Regions from separate parts of the Micromonospora sp. NBC_01412 genome, predicted to be linked through region 2. Evidence: riboswitches for the same ligand, from Rfam matches in the RefSeq annotation. Region 2 holds a riboswitch; each other region holds the start of a gene.
What was found. Region 2 has a riboswitch for cobalamin ahead of OG617_RS34615 (CbtB-domain containing protein). Riboswitches for the same ligand answer to the same signal wherever they lie in the genome.
Positions count from the first base shown of each region.

Region 1: it holds a riboswitch for cobalamin, as region 2 does, so the genes downstream of both, OG617_RS17070 (ribonucleoside-diphosphate reductase subunit alpha) here and OG617_RS34615 (CbtB-domain containing protein) in region 2, are expected to answer to the same signal.
Region 3: it holds a riboswitch for cobalamin, as region 2 does, so the genes downstream of both, bluB (5,6-dimethylbenzimidazole synthase) here and OG617_RS34615 (CbtB-domain containing protein) in region 2, are expected to answer to the same signal.

Region 1 covers NZ_CP109528.1:3,693,650-3,698,236, reverse strand. Annotated here, with positions in the region: gene OG617_RS17070 (ribonucleoside-diphosphate reductase subunit alpha) at 1-1,684, opposite strand, end outside; cobalamin riboswitch at 1,855-2,070, opposite strand; gene OG617_RS17065 (hypothetical protein) at 2,377-4,587, shown strand, end outside.
Region 2 covers NZ_CP109528.1:8,074,190-8,078,776, forward strand. Annotated here, with positions in the region: gene cobC (Rv2231c family pyridoxal phosphate-dependent protein CobC) at 1-348, shown strand, start outside; gene cobA (uroporphyrinogen-III C-methyltransferase) at 339-1,397, shown strand; cobalamin riboswitch at 1,391-1,517, shown strand; gene OG617_RS34615 (CbtB-domain containing protein) at 1,544-1,753, shown strand; gene OG617_RS34620 (CbtA family protein) at 1,850-2,635, shown strand; gene OG617_RS34625 (cobalt-precorrin-6A reductase) at 2,815-3,555, opposite strand; gene OG617_RS34630 (RNA polymerase sigma factor) at 3,938-4,587, opposite strand, start outside.
Region 3 covers NZ_CP109528.1:3,290,779-3,295,365, forward strand. Annotated here, with positions in the region: gene OG617_RS15110 (dihydrolipoyl dehydrogenase family protein) at 1-1,026, shown strand, start outside; gene OG617_RS15115 (crotonase/enoyl-CoA hydratase family protein) at 1,073-1,840, opposite strand; cobalamin riboswitch at 1,966-2,165, shown strand; gene bluB (5,6-dimethylbenzimidazole synthase) at 2,202-2,846, shown strand; gene OG617_RS15125 (hypothetical protein) at 2,915-3,259, shown strand; gene OG617_RS15130 (Rieske 2Fe-2S domain-containing protein) at 3,441-4,292, shown strand; gene OG617_RS15135 (LysM peptidoglycan-binding domain-containing protein) at 4,381-4,587, opposite strand, start outside.

The DNA.
Region 1 (4,587 bases), 3.7 Mb from region 2:
GGGCGCCGAAGCGTTCCGCCAGGTCGGCGGAGGTCTCCAGGGCGGTCAGGTACAGCTCCTCGGAGATCCGGGTGGACAGTTCCCGGGCTTCCCGGGAGTCGAACGCCAGCCGCAGGGCGAAGAACACGTCCTGCAGGCCCATCAGCCCGAGGCCGATCGGCCGCCAGCGGGGGTTGCTCGCCGCTGCCTGCGGGGTCGGGTAGTAGTTGATGTCGATGACCCGGTCGAGGAACGTCACGGCGGTACGGACGGTGGCGCGCAGCCGTTCCCAGTCGAGGCCGCCGTCGGTGAGGTGGGCGGCGAGGTTGACCGAGCCGAGGTTGCACACGGCGGTCTCGGCGTCGCTGGACACCTCGATGATCTCGGTACACAGGTTGGACAGGTGCACCACGTTGCCCGGCTCGGCGGTCTGGTTGCACAGCCGGTTCGCGGCGTCCTTGAACGTCATCCACCCGTTGCCGGTCTGCGCGAGGGTCCGCATCATCCGCCCGTACAGCTCCCGGGCCGGCACCTGCCGCACGTACCGGCCCTGCGCCTCGGCCGCCCGGTAAGCCGCGTCGAACTCCTCCCCCCACAGGTCCGGCAGTTCCGGCACCACGTCCGGGTCGAACAGCGACCACATCCCGTCTGCCTCCACCCGGCGCATGAACTCGTCCGGGACCCAGTTGGCCAGGTTCAGGTTGTGGGTGCGTCGGGCGTCCTCACCGGTGTTGTCCCGCAGTTGCAGGAACTCCTCGATGTCCGGATGCCACGGCTCCAGGTAGACGCAGGCCGCGCCCTTGCGCCGGCCACCCTGGTTGACCGCCGCCACCGACGCGTCCAGCGTCCGCAGCCACGGCACGATCCCGTTGGACTGCCCGTTGGTGCCCCGGATCAGCGCGCCCCGCGACCGGACCCGGGAGAACGCGATGCCGATGCCGCCGGCGAACTTCGACAGGTTCGCCACCTGCGCGTACCGCTGGTAGATCGAGTCCAGTTCGTCGCGCGGGGAGTCGACCAGGTAGCAGGAGGACATCTGGGTGTGCCGGGTGGCGGAGTTGAACAACGTCGGCGAACTCGGCAGGTACGCCAGGCTCGACATCAACCGGTAGAACTCGATCGCCTCGTCCGGGGCTTGGGACAGGCCGCAGGCCACCCGCAGCAACCAGTACTGCGGGGTCTCCACCACCAGCCGGCTCGTCGGGTGGCGCAGCAGGTACCGGTCGTGGACCGTGCGCAGCCCGAAGTACTCGAACCGCAGGTCACCGTGGGGGTCGACGGCGTCATCGAGCTGCGTGGCGTTGGCGGCGACGAAAGCGGCGGTACCGTCGCCGATGAGGCCCTCGACGTGTCCCCGTCGGATCGCCTCGCTGAACGAGCCGATGCCCTGCCTGCGGACCTCCTTGTCGATGTAGCCGGCCAGCAGGCGGGCGGCCAGCCGCGAGTACTGCGGCTCCTCACCGATCATCTCGGCCGCGGTCTGGATGGACAGCCGGTCCAGCTCGGCGGTCGTCGCGCCGTCGTACAGGCCGCTGATCGTCCGCGTCGCCACCCGCAACGGGTCGACGTCGGCGAGGCCGGCGGTCCACCGCTCGACCGCTCGGACGATCCTGTTGACATCGACCGGCTCGGTGCCGCCGTCGCGCTTACGGACACGCATCTGCGTCCGCCGCCGGCCCGGTGGGGCTGCCTCGTCGGCCACCATGCCGTCGGCCGGGACAACCTCGGTGACTGCCACCACTCACTCCTCGCGGGCTCGAGACCTGATGGCCTTCGGACGCGTGGAGGCAGACACCGGCGGACGTCACGCCGGCAGGGCGCGGGTCAGGTGGCGTCGGCCGTCCCACGCGGCCTCGGACCGCCACCCACCCCGGTATGGGTGCGCGGCGCGCTGGCAGGTCTTCGGACTCGCGGGCGTGACCGGGCTCGCCGGTCTCCTACTGGCCGTCGCTTCCCAGGCCGCTGGCGGCCCAGTGCTGATGACGGCGGTCGTTCCCACTCACCGCTGCGGGGCAGTCCCGGTTTTCCACCGGGTTCCCTGTTGCCTCGACCGCCCGGATGAGCGGCCGAACCAGCTGCGCCCAACACCATATATAGGGACTGCGGCGTTGTCACACCCCACATGTCGAGTTCGGGCGCGTCGGAGGCCGCGGCGGTGAAGCCTCGTCGATTCCTTCAGGGCCGGGACCGATCCGATTGGTGGAGCGGGTCTGGATCCACGGACGGCGGACCCGGCCGGTAGGACCGGAACGGAAGTCGACCGGTCGGGTTTCGGACCGTCATCCGTACACAAGGGATGGTGACCTCCTACGGTGACATCCGGCACGCCAAGGGGATGGACGTTGCCGGGAATCACCCCGGTGGCGCGATTCAGGCGTTTTACAGGGGGTTGTCTCGATGCACGTTCGGAGCCGCGCCATCGCGGGTCTGGTCGCCGGGGCTGTTCTGTTGACAGGCCAACCGGCGGCTGCGGGCACTGTACCGGGCAGGACCGCCGACGACGGCGCGAGCACCAGCGCTCGCGCCGCCACGAGAACAGTCGGCGGCGATGCGACGCGTATCGCCGCCCGCACGGCCGCGGCCCAGTCGGTGCCGGGGCACACCGGGCTGGTTCCCAGCACGCCGCGCAATGACGTACCGAGGATCACCGACGGCGAGATCACGGACATCGAGGTGATCGGCAACCGGGTCTTCATCGCCGGCTCCTTCACCGCGATCGCCAACGTCGGCGGGACGCCGGTGGCGCAGCCGTCGCTGGCTTCGTACAACATCGACACGGGCCAGATAGACACCGGCTTCCAGCCGACGTTCGACGGATCCGTCGAGGCCGTCGAGGCCTCGCCGGACGGCTCGTCGCTCTATGTCGCCGGCTCGTTCAACACGGTCGGTGGCCTGACGAAGCGCAAGATCGTACGGCTCGACCCGGTCACCGGTGCGCCGATCGCGGCGTTCACCGCGCAGGGGAACGGGCGCGGGACCGCTCTGGCCGTGAGCAGCACCGCGGTGTACGTGGGCGGCCAGTTCACGAAGGTGAACAGCGTGAACCGCAGCGGGCTGGTCGCGCTCAACCCGACGACGGGGGCGGTCGACAGCGGGTTCAACCTGCCCCTGTCCGGCGGCATCGGCGTCGGCGGCATGCTCACCGTGCAGCAGCTCAAGCTGACGCACGACGGCAGCAGGCTGCTGGTCGTGCACACCGGTCGTCAGATCGCCGGCCAGGACCGCTACGGCGTCGGTCTCGTCGACACCGCCACCAAGGCCCTCCTGCCGTGGCGCACCCGCCTGTGGGAGGACAACCTCTCCTTTGTCGGCGGCATCCAGCGGGTCTTCGCCGGTGACGTCGCGCCGGACGACTCCTACTTCGTCGTCACCAGCGGTTCGGGAGGCGACCGCCCGCCGATCAACGACACGGCGATCGCGTTCCCGGTGGCCGGCAACGACCACGTCGAGCCGATCTGGGTGTCGCGTCACTTCGACAGCATCTACTCGGTCGCCATCACCGAGACGGCCGTGTACGTCGGCGGCCACTTCAGTTGGCAGGAATCGCCGACCTCCAACGTCCCGTGGCCCGGCCTGGACAACGTCGGGTACGGCACGGGCCAGGGCCTGAGCGGGTACGGTCTCGGCGATCAGGTGGTCCGCCGTGACCACCTCGGCGCGCTCGACCCGACCACGGGCACGGCGATCGAGTGGAACCCGGGTTCCAGCTCGTACGAGGGGGAGAAGGCCCTCCTGGCCACCCCGCGGGGCCTCTTCGCCGGTGGCGACGGCAACACCAAGGGCGGCCTGCCGGTGGGGCGGGTCGGCTTCTTCGACCTCACCCAGGCACCGGCGCCCTCGCCGGTCGACACGACGATCGTCACGCCCATCGAGGGGGCGGTCAAGCAGGCCAACGCGCCGTTCGTGCTCGACGGTCAGGCGACCTCTCCGGCCGGCGTCACCAAGGTCGGGATCGAGATCCAGAACCGGGGTTCCAAGAAGTACCTGCAGGACGACCTGACGACGTGGGGCGCCGCCAACAGCATCAACGCGGCAGTGGCAGCGGTGAACACCGTCTCGACCTCGTGGTCCCTCACGGTGTCGCTGCCCGTCGGCGAATACCAGGTCCAGGCGAAGACGTTCGGTAACAGCGGCCAGAGCGATGCCTCGAAGGCCGTCAAGAAGATCGAGACCTTCAGCTTCGACGACCTGCCGCCAACGACGAAAATCACCTCGCCGCCCCCTGGCCTGGTCGCCGCTCAGAGCTTCGTCGCGACCGGCACCGCCAGCGACGACAAGGGCGTCAGCGCGATGACGTACTCGTTCCGCAGGTCGGACAACCATTACCTCCAGGACGACGGGACGGCCGCACCGGTCTACAACACGTTCCGGGGCGAGCCGGACGTCATCGGCGCGCTGTCGACCACCTGGCAGGTCGAGGTGGCCCTCCCCACCGAGGGCGACTGGAAGATGACGGCCACCGCCATCGACAACGCCGGTCAGAGCGACCTGCGCGGCGACACCCGGGACTGGATCATCTCGGCGACCGGCGTCGCGCCGTCGGTGGCCATCAGCACCCCCACGCCGATGACACCGCCCACCGCCGCCGCACCGCTCACCGTCGCGCCG
Region 2 (4,587 bases):
CCGCCCTGGTCGGTCGGCACCCCGGCGCTGCATGCCGTCGTCGCGACCACCGGGCCGCAGGCCGAGGCCGAGGCGGGGCGCCGGGCCGCGCTGTGCGTGCAGCAGCGGCGGACGCTCGTGGACGGGCTGAGCGAGCTCGGCCTCATGGTCGCGGAGTCCAGCGCCCCGTTCGTCCTCGCCCGTCTGGGTTCCGGGGCGCACGCGCGCCTCCGGGATGCGGGCGTGGCCGTGCGCCGGACCGACACCTTTCCCGGCCTCGACGGCTCGTGGGCGCGCATCGCCGTCCGCGAGCCGGCCGCCACCCGCCATCTGCTCACCACGTTGGGACTCACCGTCGCATGGAGCTGAACGTCACCGGTCGCAGCGTGCTCGTCCTCGACGGGAGCCCGCGCGCCATTGCCACGGTCGCCGCGCTGCTGCGTGAGGGTGCAGCTGTCACTGTCGCAGCGCCGACCGTGTGCGCCGGGCTGGAGGACCTCGCCCTCCGTCGGCGCCTGACCTGGGTCACGGCACCGGTGGACGAGACCGTTTTCGATGTCGTGCTGCGGGCCGTCGCGCCCCCGACGACTGACGCACCCGCCCGGACGGACCGGGCCGGTCACGTCACGCTGGTCGGTGCCGGCCCCGGGGACCCCGGTCTCGTCACCGTCGCCGGACGCGCAGCCATCGAGCAGGCCGACGTGATCGTCGCCGACCGGCTCGCGCCGTGGGAGGCGCTGGCGTGGGCCCGCCCGGAGGCCGAGGTCGTCGACGTCGCGAAGATCCCCTACGGGCGAAGCACGAGCCAGGAGGAGATCAACCGGCTCCTCGTGAGTCACGCACGTGCGGGGCGTCACGTCGTGCGGCTCAAGGGCGGCGACTCCTATGTGTTCGGCCGCGGCTTCGAGGAGGTTGCCGCCTGCGCCGACGCCGGGGTCGCCACCACCGTCGTGCCCGGCGTGACGTCCAGCGTCGCGGGCCCCGAGCTCGCCGGCATTCCGGTCACCCACCGCGGACTCGTTCAGGGCTTCACCGTCGTCTCCGGCCACGTCCCGCCGGGCCACCCCGATTCGTCGATCGACTACCCGGCCCTCGCACGCTGCGGCACCACGATCGTGGTGCTCATGGGCGTGCGTACCCTTCCTGCCATCGTCGAAGCGCTCATCGCGGCCGGTATGGACAAGGGCACGCCGTGCGCGGTCGTGGCGGACGCCAGTCTGGCCAGCCAGCAGTTCGTCCGCAGCACCCTCGCCCACGTCGTCGACGACATCGCCGCGGCCGGCATCGGTGCCCCGGCCGTCGCGGTCATCGGTCACGTGGCCGCGCTAGGGGAGCAGCACCTTCAGCGCCTTCACCGGGCCACAGAGCCGCGTCCTGCGCAGGCGATCGTGACAGCCGCCGCACCGTTTCCCGCTTGAATACCTGATATGGTCGTCCCACCTTGCTGAAGGAAGCCGGTGCGATCCCGGCGCAGTCGCGCTACTGTGACGCCGCTTGCGGCGAAGCCAGACCCTCCAGCCAGGCGAACATTCATCGATGGGACGCAGAATTCCCAAGGAGTGTCATGTCTCAGGCAACCACGGCCGTTCCGGCCGCTGTTCCCACCATTCCCGTGCGCGAGCTCGCCCCCTGGGCGCTGTTCTTCGCGCTGCTCACCGCCGTCGTCCTGTACTTCGTGGGCGCCGAGCAGGGAGCATTCTCCGTCTTCGAGGGCACCGTCGTCCACGAGTTGGTGCACGACGCACGGCACGTCTTGGGCTACCCCTGCCACTGACGCTCGCGCGTCCGGTCGGCCCGATTCTTCTTCCTCTCGCTCCCGGCCCTGCCGGCGGCTCGTGCTGCCCGTGGCCGGCTCTCGAACGGACCCTCGATGGCCCCTCGTACCTTCCTCGTGCACGGCCTACTGGCCGGCCTGATCGCCGGCTTCGCGGCCTTCCTCGTCGCCTACGTCGTCGCTGAACCCCAGGTCAACACCGCCATCGCTCTGGAGGAGGCGGGCTCGGCCGAAAGTGGACACCCGCACGACGACGCGACCGCCGAGCAATCCCACAGCCACGGTGAGGAGGCCGTGGTCTCCCGCGACACGCAGTCGACCTGGGGCCTGGCAACCGGCACCATCCTGCTGGGCGCCGTCCTCGGCGGCGCCACGGCGCTCGCTGCCGCGTTCGCCGTCGGGCGCCTGGGCACGCTCTCAGCACGAGCCTCCACCGCGGTGGTGGTCGGCGTCGGCTTCGTCGCCACGGCGCTGGTGCCGTTCTTCAAGTATCCCGCCACGCCGCCGGCGGTGGGCTCGGGCGACACGATCGGCGAGCGGACCGCCCTGTACTTCGGCTTCTGGGCGCTGAGCCTCGTCGCGGCGATCGGCGCCGTGCTCCTGGCCCGGCGGGTCCTGCCCCAGTTGGGCGCGTACGCCGCGGTGCTGGTCGGTGCCGCCGCATACCTCGTGGTGGTCGTGGTCGCCGGCGCCGTCCTGCCGACGGTCAACGAAGTTGGCGACTTCCCGGCCGACACGCTCTGGTACTTCCGCCGCTCGTCGGTCATGACCCTGGCCGCGACGTGGGCCGTCCTCGGCTTCGTGCTGACCGGCCTGGTCGGACGTGACGCGGACCGGGCCGCCGAGCGGCTGCGCCGCCAGGAGCTGGCCGCCACGCTGTGAGCCGCCCCGCGCGCTCGGGTCGGCCACGGGGTTGAGAGGCCGCGTTCGCGGGCCCGGCCGGTGTCGCCCTGGCTGCTACGAGGACGACGCCGGCCGGGGCGGGCACCGGGCCCGAGACGGGGGACGGGGCGGCCCGCCCGTGACGGACCCGCCGTGCACCACCCGCGGCGCGGCTGCGGTCAGCGCGCCGGCAGCGCCTGCACCCAGGCCAGCGCGGCGTCGCCGTCGCGGACGACCCGCACACCGCCCGGCGGGCCGGCTCGGCGGACGACGACCACCGGCATCGCCCGCTCGGCGGCGACCTCGAGCTTCGCGACGGTGTGGTCACCGCCGGAGTCCTTCGTCACCAGGACGTCCGCGTCTGCCATCACCTGCCGCTCGTGTTCGATCGTGTACGGTCCACGGCTGCGCAGCAGCATCCAGGAGGCCGGAAGACGGATGTCCGGCTCGTCCACCACGCGCACGAGGCACGCGTGGCGGCGCAGCGGCTCGACGAAACGTCCGAGCGACTGCCGGCCGACGGTGAGGAACGGCCGTTCCCCCAGCCCTGCCGCCACGCGGGCGGCCTCATCGTGGTCGCCGACCCAGTGCCAGCCGGACGCCTCAGGCCGTCCAGCCCAGCCGGGCCGTTCCAGGCGGAGCAGCGGAACGCCGACCGCCGGGCACGCCGCAGCCGCGTTGGCGCTGATCCGTTCCGCGAACGGGTGTGTCGCGTCGACGACGGCATCCACCCCGGCCCCCGCCAGGTACGTCGTCAGCCCCTCGATCCCACCGAAGCCACCGACACGCACCTGTCCGACCGGCAGCCGCGGACGCGCGACACGTCCCGCGAGCGAGGTCACCACTTCGGCACCGTCCTCGACGAGCGCGGCCGCCAGCGCGCGGGCCTCCCCCGTCCCGCCGAGCACGAGAACTTTCACGCGTGCGGTCCGATCACGGGGACGGCGGGAACGCCCCGCTCGGCCAGAGCCACCATGAGCCGGGCGGTACGGCGTGCCTGTGCGTCCACCGCTCCAGTATCGCTTCTTGTCTGCCCGTCGGACCGACTGGCTCGAACTCTCCTTCCGGCGGAGTGCCGCCAAGCCGGCCATCCTCTTGCCGTCGAAGCACGTGGCAGGGTCAAGGATGCCGTCTGGATACGCCGGGCGCATCCAGACGCTGATCGCCCGACGCGCCGAGCATCCGGGCCCTCCGCTGGTCGGCCACCTGAACGGGTGGATCGAAGACGCCGTCGGCCTGCGCCGCGGCGGAAACAGAGTCGATATTCGAACCCTGCGCTATTCCTCGGCGCGGGTTCGCCGCTCAACTGCGCAGCTGCGCGTTGAGCCGGGCGGCCTGTCGCGTGAGGTGGTCGCGTTCGGGGATGTTGGGCGCTGATCGGGCGGCTTGGGCGTAGAGCCGTGCTGCGGTCACTGGATCACCATCACGCTCGTGCAGGTATGCCGCGACGGCGGCGTGCCGTGGCAGGGAGGGGCCGAGCCCCGCCAGGGCGGCCAGGCCGGCCCGCGGGCCGTCGGCCTCGCCTACCGCGACGGCCCGGTTGAGGCGGGCCACCGGGCTGTCGGTGAGGCGCACCAGTTCGTCGTACCACTCGACGATCTGCACCCAGTCGGTCTCCTCGGCCGTCCGGGCGTCGGCGTGGAGCGCGGCGATGGCCGCCTGGGCCTGGAATTCGCCCAGGCGGTCGCGGGCGAGGGCGGTCTGGAGCATGTCGACGCCCTCGGTGATCAGTTGGGCGTTCCACAGGCTGCGGTCCTGCTCGGCAAGCGGCACGAGCCTGCTGTCGGGGCCGGTCCGTGCCGGGCGCCGTGCGTGGTGGAGCAGCATGAGCGCCAGCAGGCCCGCGACCTCCTCATGGTTGGTCTTGGCCGCCAGTTGGCGAGTGAGCCGGATCGCCTCGGCGGCGAGGTCGACGTCGCCGGAGTAGCCTTCGTTGAAGACCAGGTAGAGCA
Region 3 (4,587 bases), 3.3 Mb from region 2:
ACCGGCACCCGGCCCTCCGTGCCGCCGATCGCCGGGCTCGCCGACACGCCGTACTGGACGAACCACCAGGCCGTCGAGGTCGAGGAGTTGCCCGGGTCGCTGCTCGTGCTCGGCGGCGGCGCGATCGGGCTGGAGCTGGCCCAGGTCTTCGCCCGGTTCGGGGTGGCGGTGACGGTGGTGGAGGCGGCGGACCGGGTGCTCGCCGTCGAGGAGCCCGAGGCGTCCGAGGTGGCTGCCGCCGCGCTGCGCGCGGACGGGGTGCGGATCTCCACCGGGGTGAAGGCCGAGCGGGTCGACCACGACGGGCAGGCGTTCACGCTGGTCGCGGCCGGCGGCGTCGAGTTCACCGCCGAGAGGCTGCTGGTGGTGACGGGCCGGCGGGCGCACCTCGGCGAGCTGGGGCTGGACGGTGTCGGGGTCGACCCGTCCCAGCGGTACCTCGCCGTCGACGACCGGATGCGCGCCGCCGAGGGCCTCTGGGCGGTCGGCGACCTGACCGGCGAGGGCGCGTTCACCCACATCGCCATGTACCAGGCGGCCATCGTGGTGGCCGACATGCTCGACCACGTCCGGCGGGCACGATCCGGCCCGGACGCCAGCGGCACCGCCAGCGCTGGCGGCGGAGCGGCGAGCACGGCGGGGGCCGGGATCGCCGGCGGCGTGCCGCACGCCGACTACCGGGCGCTGCCCCGGGTCACCTTCACCGACCCCGAGGTGGGCGCGGTCGGGCTGACCGAGCGGCAGGCCCGCGAGCGGGGCATCAACGTGCAGGTCGGCGTGAGCCAGCTCGGCTCGTCCACCCGGGGCTGGATCCACCGGGCCGACGGACTGATCAAGCTGGTCGCCGACGCCGACCGGGGCGTGCTGGTCGGCGCGACCTCGGTCGGCCCGGCCGGCGGGGAGGTGCTGTCGGGCCTGGTGGTGGCGATGCACGCGGCGGTCCCGCTGCCCCAGCTCCGGAACATGATCTACGCGTACCCGACGTTCCACCGCGCCATCGAGGACGCCCTGCGCAACCTGAGGTAGTGCCGACGTCCGACGCGCGCGGGTCGTGCCGGTGCGGTACGGGCGGTCAGGGAGACGCGGGCGCGCCGTGCCGGCCGGCGCCCGCGGCGAAGCGGGCCGCGCCCGCCGCCGCGTCGGCCGCCAGCGACTCCGCGCCGTGGGCCAGCTCGACCGCGAGGGCCTCCGGCTCGGTCAGGTTGGCCCCGGCCAGCACCGCCGCCCGGTCGTTGCGCAGGCAGGTCTGCGGGTGGCGGGCGATCCCGGCGGCCAGCCGCTCGGCCTCCGCCCGGGCCTCACCCGGCGCGGCCAGCCGGTTCACCAGACCCATCGCGTACGCCTCCTCGGCCGGCACCGGTCGGCCGGTGAGGATCAGGTCCATCGCCCGGCTCTCGCCGATCAGCCTGGGCAGCCGGAAGGTCCCCCCGTCGACCAGCGGCACCCCCCAGCGCCGGCAGAAGACCCCGAGCACCACGTCGGACTCGGCCACCCGCAGGTCGCACCAGAGGGCCAGCTCCAGCCCGCCGGCCACGGCGTACCCGGAGATCGCCGCGATCACCGGCTTGGACAGCCGCATCCGCGTCGGGCCCATCGGGCCGTCGCCGTCGGGCTCGACCCGGTTGCCGCTGGGGGTGCCGATCGCCTTCAGGTCCGCCCCGGCGCAGAACGTCCCGCCCGCCCCCCAGAGCACGGCCACCGCCGCCTCCGGGTCGGCCTCGAAGGCGCGGAACGCGTCGGCCAGGGCCCGGGCGGTCGGCCCGTCCACGGCGTTGCGGGCCGCCGGCCGGTCCAGGATCACCGTGGTCACGGCCCCGGCGCGTTCGACCCGTACCCCCATCGGCGTCCCTCCCGGTCGGGCGGCTCGGCCCTCGGCCGCACCCTTCGGCTGGTGGCGTCCGCCCCGACATCGACCGTAGCGGCCCGTCCGTCCCGACGGCACACGGGCGGGGCGTTAGCATCGGCGACGGCACGATCATGTGAGGTGCCCCGCGCCTGCGGGGAGAATCGGGAAGCCGGTGGGAATCCGGCACGGGCCCGCCGCGGTGACCGGGGAGCCGCCGTCCACGCGCGTCACGCGCAGCCACTGGCCGCACGGCTGGGAAGGCGGACGGTTGGGCGTCGATCCGGGAGTCCGAAGACCGGCCTCGCGTCGGGTGCCCACCTCCCAACGGTGGGCCGAGCGCAGCGGGAGCCTGCCTGTGGACATCTACGACACCATCCACCGCCGCCGGGACGTCCGGGCCGAGTTCACCGGGGAGCCGGTGCCGGCGGACACCCTGCACCGGATCCTCGACGCGGCGCACGCCGCGCCCAGCGTCGGCTACTCGCAGCCGTGGGACTTCGTCCTGGTCCGGGACGCCGGGACCCGCAGCCGGTTCCACGAGCACGTCCAGGTCGAACGGGACACGTTCGCCGCCACCCTCGACGGCGAGGCGGCCGAGCGGTTCGCCCGGATCAAGATCGACGGAGTGCTGGAGTCGACCCTGTCGATCGTGGTCACCTACGACCCGGCGCGGGGTGGCCCGGCCGTCCTCGGGCGGCACGCCATCGCCGACGCCGGGCTCTACTCGGTCTGCCTGGCCATCCAGAACCTGTGGCTCGCCGCCACCGCCGAGGGGCTCGGCGTCGGCTGGGTCTCCTTCTACCGGGAGCCGTTCCTGGCCGGGCTGCTCGGCATCCCGGACGGCATCCGGCCGGTGGCGTGGCTCTGCCTCGGACCGGTCACCCACCTGGCGACCGTGCCGGACCTGGAACGACACGGCTGGCGGCGGAAGCGCCCCCTCGCCGAGGCGGTGCACCACGACCGTTGGGCGGCAACCGACCGGCGAACGGTTGATTCATGAACCTCGATTACTGAGATAGCGTGACCATCACTCTCAGTTCTCAACCCGCTACGTTCGGGAGGATCTTCATGCGTGCCACCGTCAGGGTCCTGCTCGCCTCCGTCCTCACCACCCTCGGCCTGACCGTCGCCGTCGCCACCCCGGCCCTGGCCAGCGCCCCCGCGCCCTTCTGCGAGTCCGGCGCGTCGCAGTTCTACTGCGACGCCACCAGCACCGGCACGACGACCTGGACGGTCACCTGGTACTCCGGCAGCGTCGGGACCTTCACGACCGCCGGACCGACCCTCTTCGCTGGCTGCCCCTTCTCCAACATCGGCCTGCCGGTGCGGGTCAACTACAGCTACTTCGACGGCAGCGTGACCCAGTACAGCGACACCGGTAGGTTCACCTGCCGCAGCGGCCCTTGGCAATAGCGGCCGGGTCCCGCGCCGCCGGCCGGTCGGCGGCGCGGGACCCCACCGCCGGCACCCCGGACTGGTGACGTGCGGATACGGCGGTGCCGGCCGCGTCCCCGGACTGCCGGTCGACACGTACGGCGACGGGCTCGTCACCGTCGACCGGTTTGCGCCCGCTCCTGCCGGGAAGTCGGACGGGATGCGGGCACTCTTGACGAGAATCGAACAGAATTCGGCGCTGGACGGGGTCGGGGACCGGCTGCAGCGCGCCGTCCAGGCCACCATCCGCCCGCAGCGGGTGCGCGACCTGCTGCACGGCGTCTTCCTCGGGCATCCGCTGCACCCGGCGCTCGTGCAGGTGCCGGTGGGCGCCTGGATCAGCGCCGCCGTGCTCGACCTCATGCCCGGCCAGCGTCGGGCGGCCACCACACTGGTCGGGCTGGGCACCGTCGGCGCCCTCCCGGCGGCGGTCGCCGGGCTGAACGACTGGGCGGCCCTCGCCCGGGACCAGCGCCGGATCGGCCTGGTGCACGCCGCCTCCACCACCGTCGGCCTGGCCCTGTACGCGGGCTCGCTGGCCGCCCGGCTGCGTGGGCGGCACGGGACCGGGCGGGCGCTGGCGTACCTCGGGCTGACCGCGGCGAGCGCGGGGGCGTACATCGGGGGGCACCTGGCGTACAAGCAGGGGGCCCAGGTCAACCAGAGCGTGCCCGAGCTGCACCGGATCAGCGACGGTTGGCACCCGCTGGCGGACCTGGCCGGGCTGCCGCAGCGGAGGCTGGTCACCCGCGAGATGGACGACGTCTCGGTGATCCTCTACCGGCACGGCGACGAGGTCACCGTGATGCTGGAGCGCTGCCCGCACCAGGGCGGCCCGCTCGGCGAGGGCGAGGTCACCGAGATCGGCGGGCACGCCTGCGTGGTCTGCCCATGGCACGGCAGCACGTTCCGGCTCAACGGCGGCGAGGTCATGCACGGGCCGTCCGGGAACGACCAGCAGATCCTGCCGACCCGAGTGATCGACGGGGTGTTGCAGGCCCGGCTGCCCTGAAGCTTCCCGCGCCGGTCGCGCCGCCGCTCCCGCCGGGTCGGGCGCGGCACTCCGCTGTGGGCCGGACCCGGCGACGGGGCGGCCGGCGTCAGTTCCGGCGGTGCCGGCCGGAGACCAGGGACCGCGCGCCGGCGGCGGCCCGGGCGATGCCCGGGCGGCGGCGCAGCCCGAGGACCGCGCCGATCTGCGCCCCGACGATGCTGGCCACGGCGAGCACCGCCGAGACCGCGAGCGGGCGGTTCAACTGGTCCTCCTCGCTCGCCCGGGACGCCCCGGCGGCCAGCGCCGGCTGCGA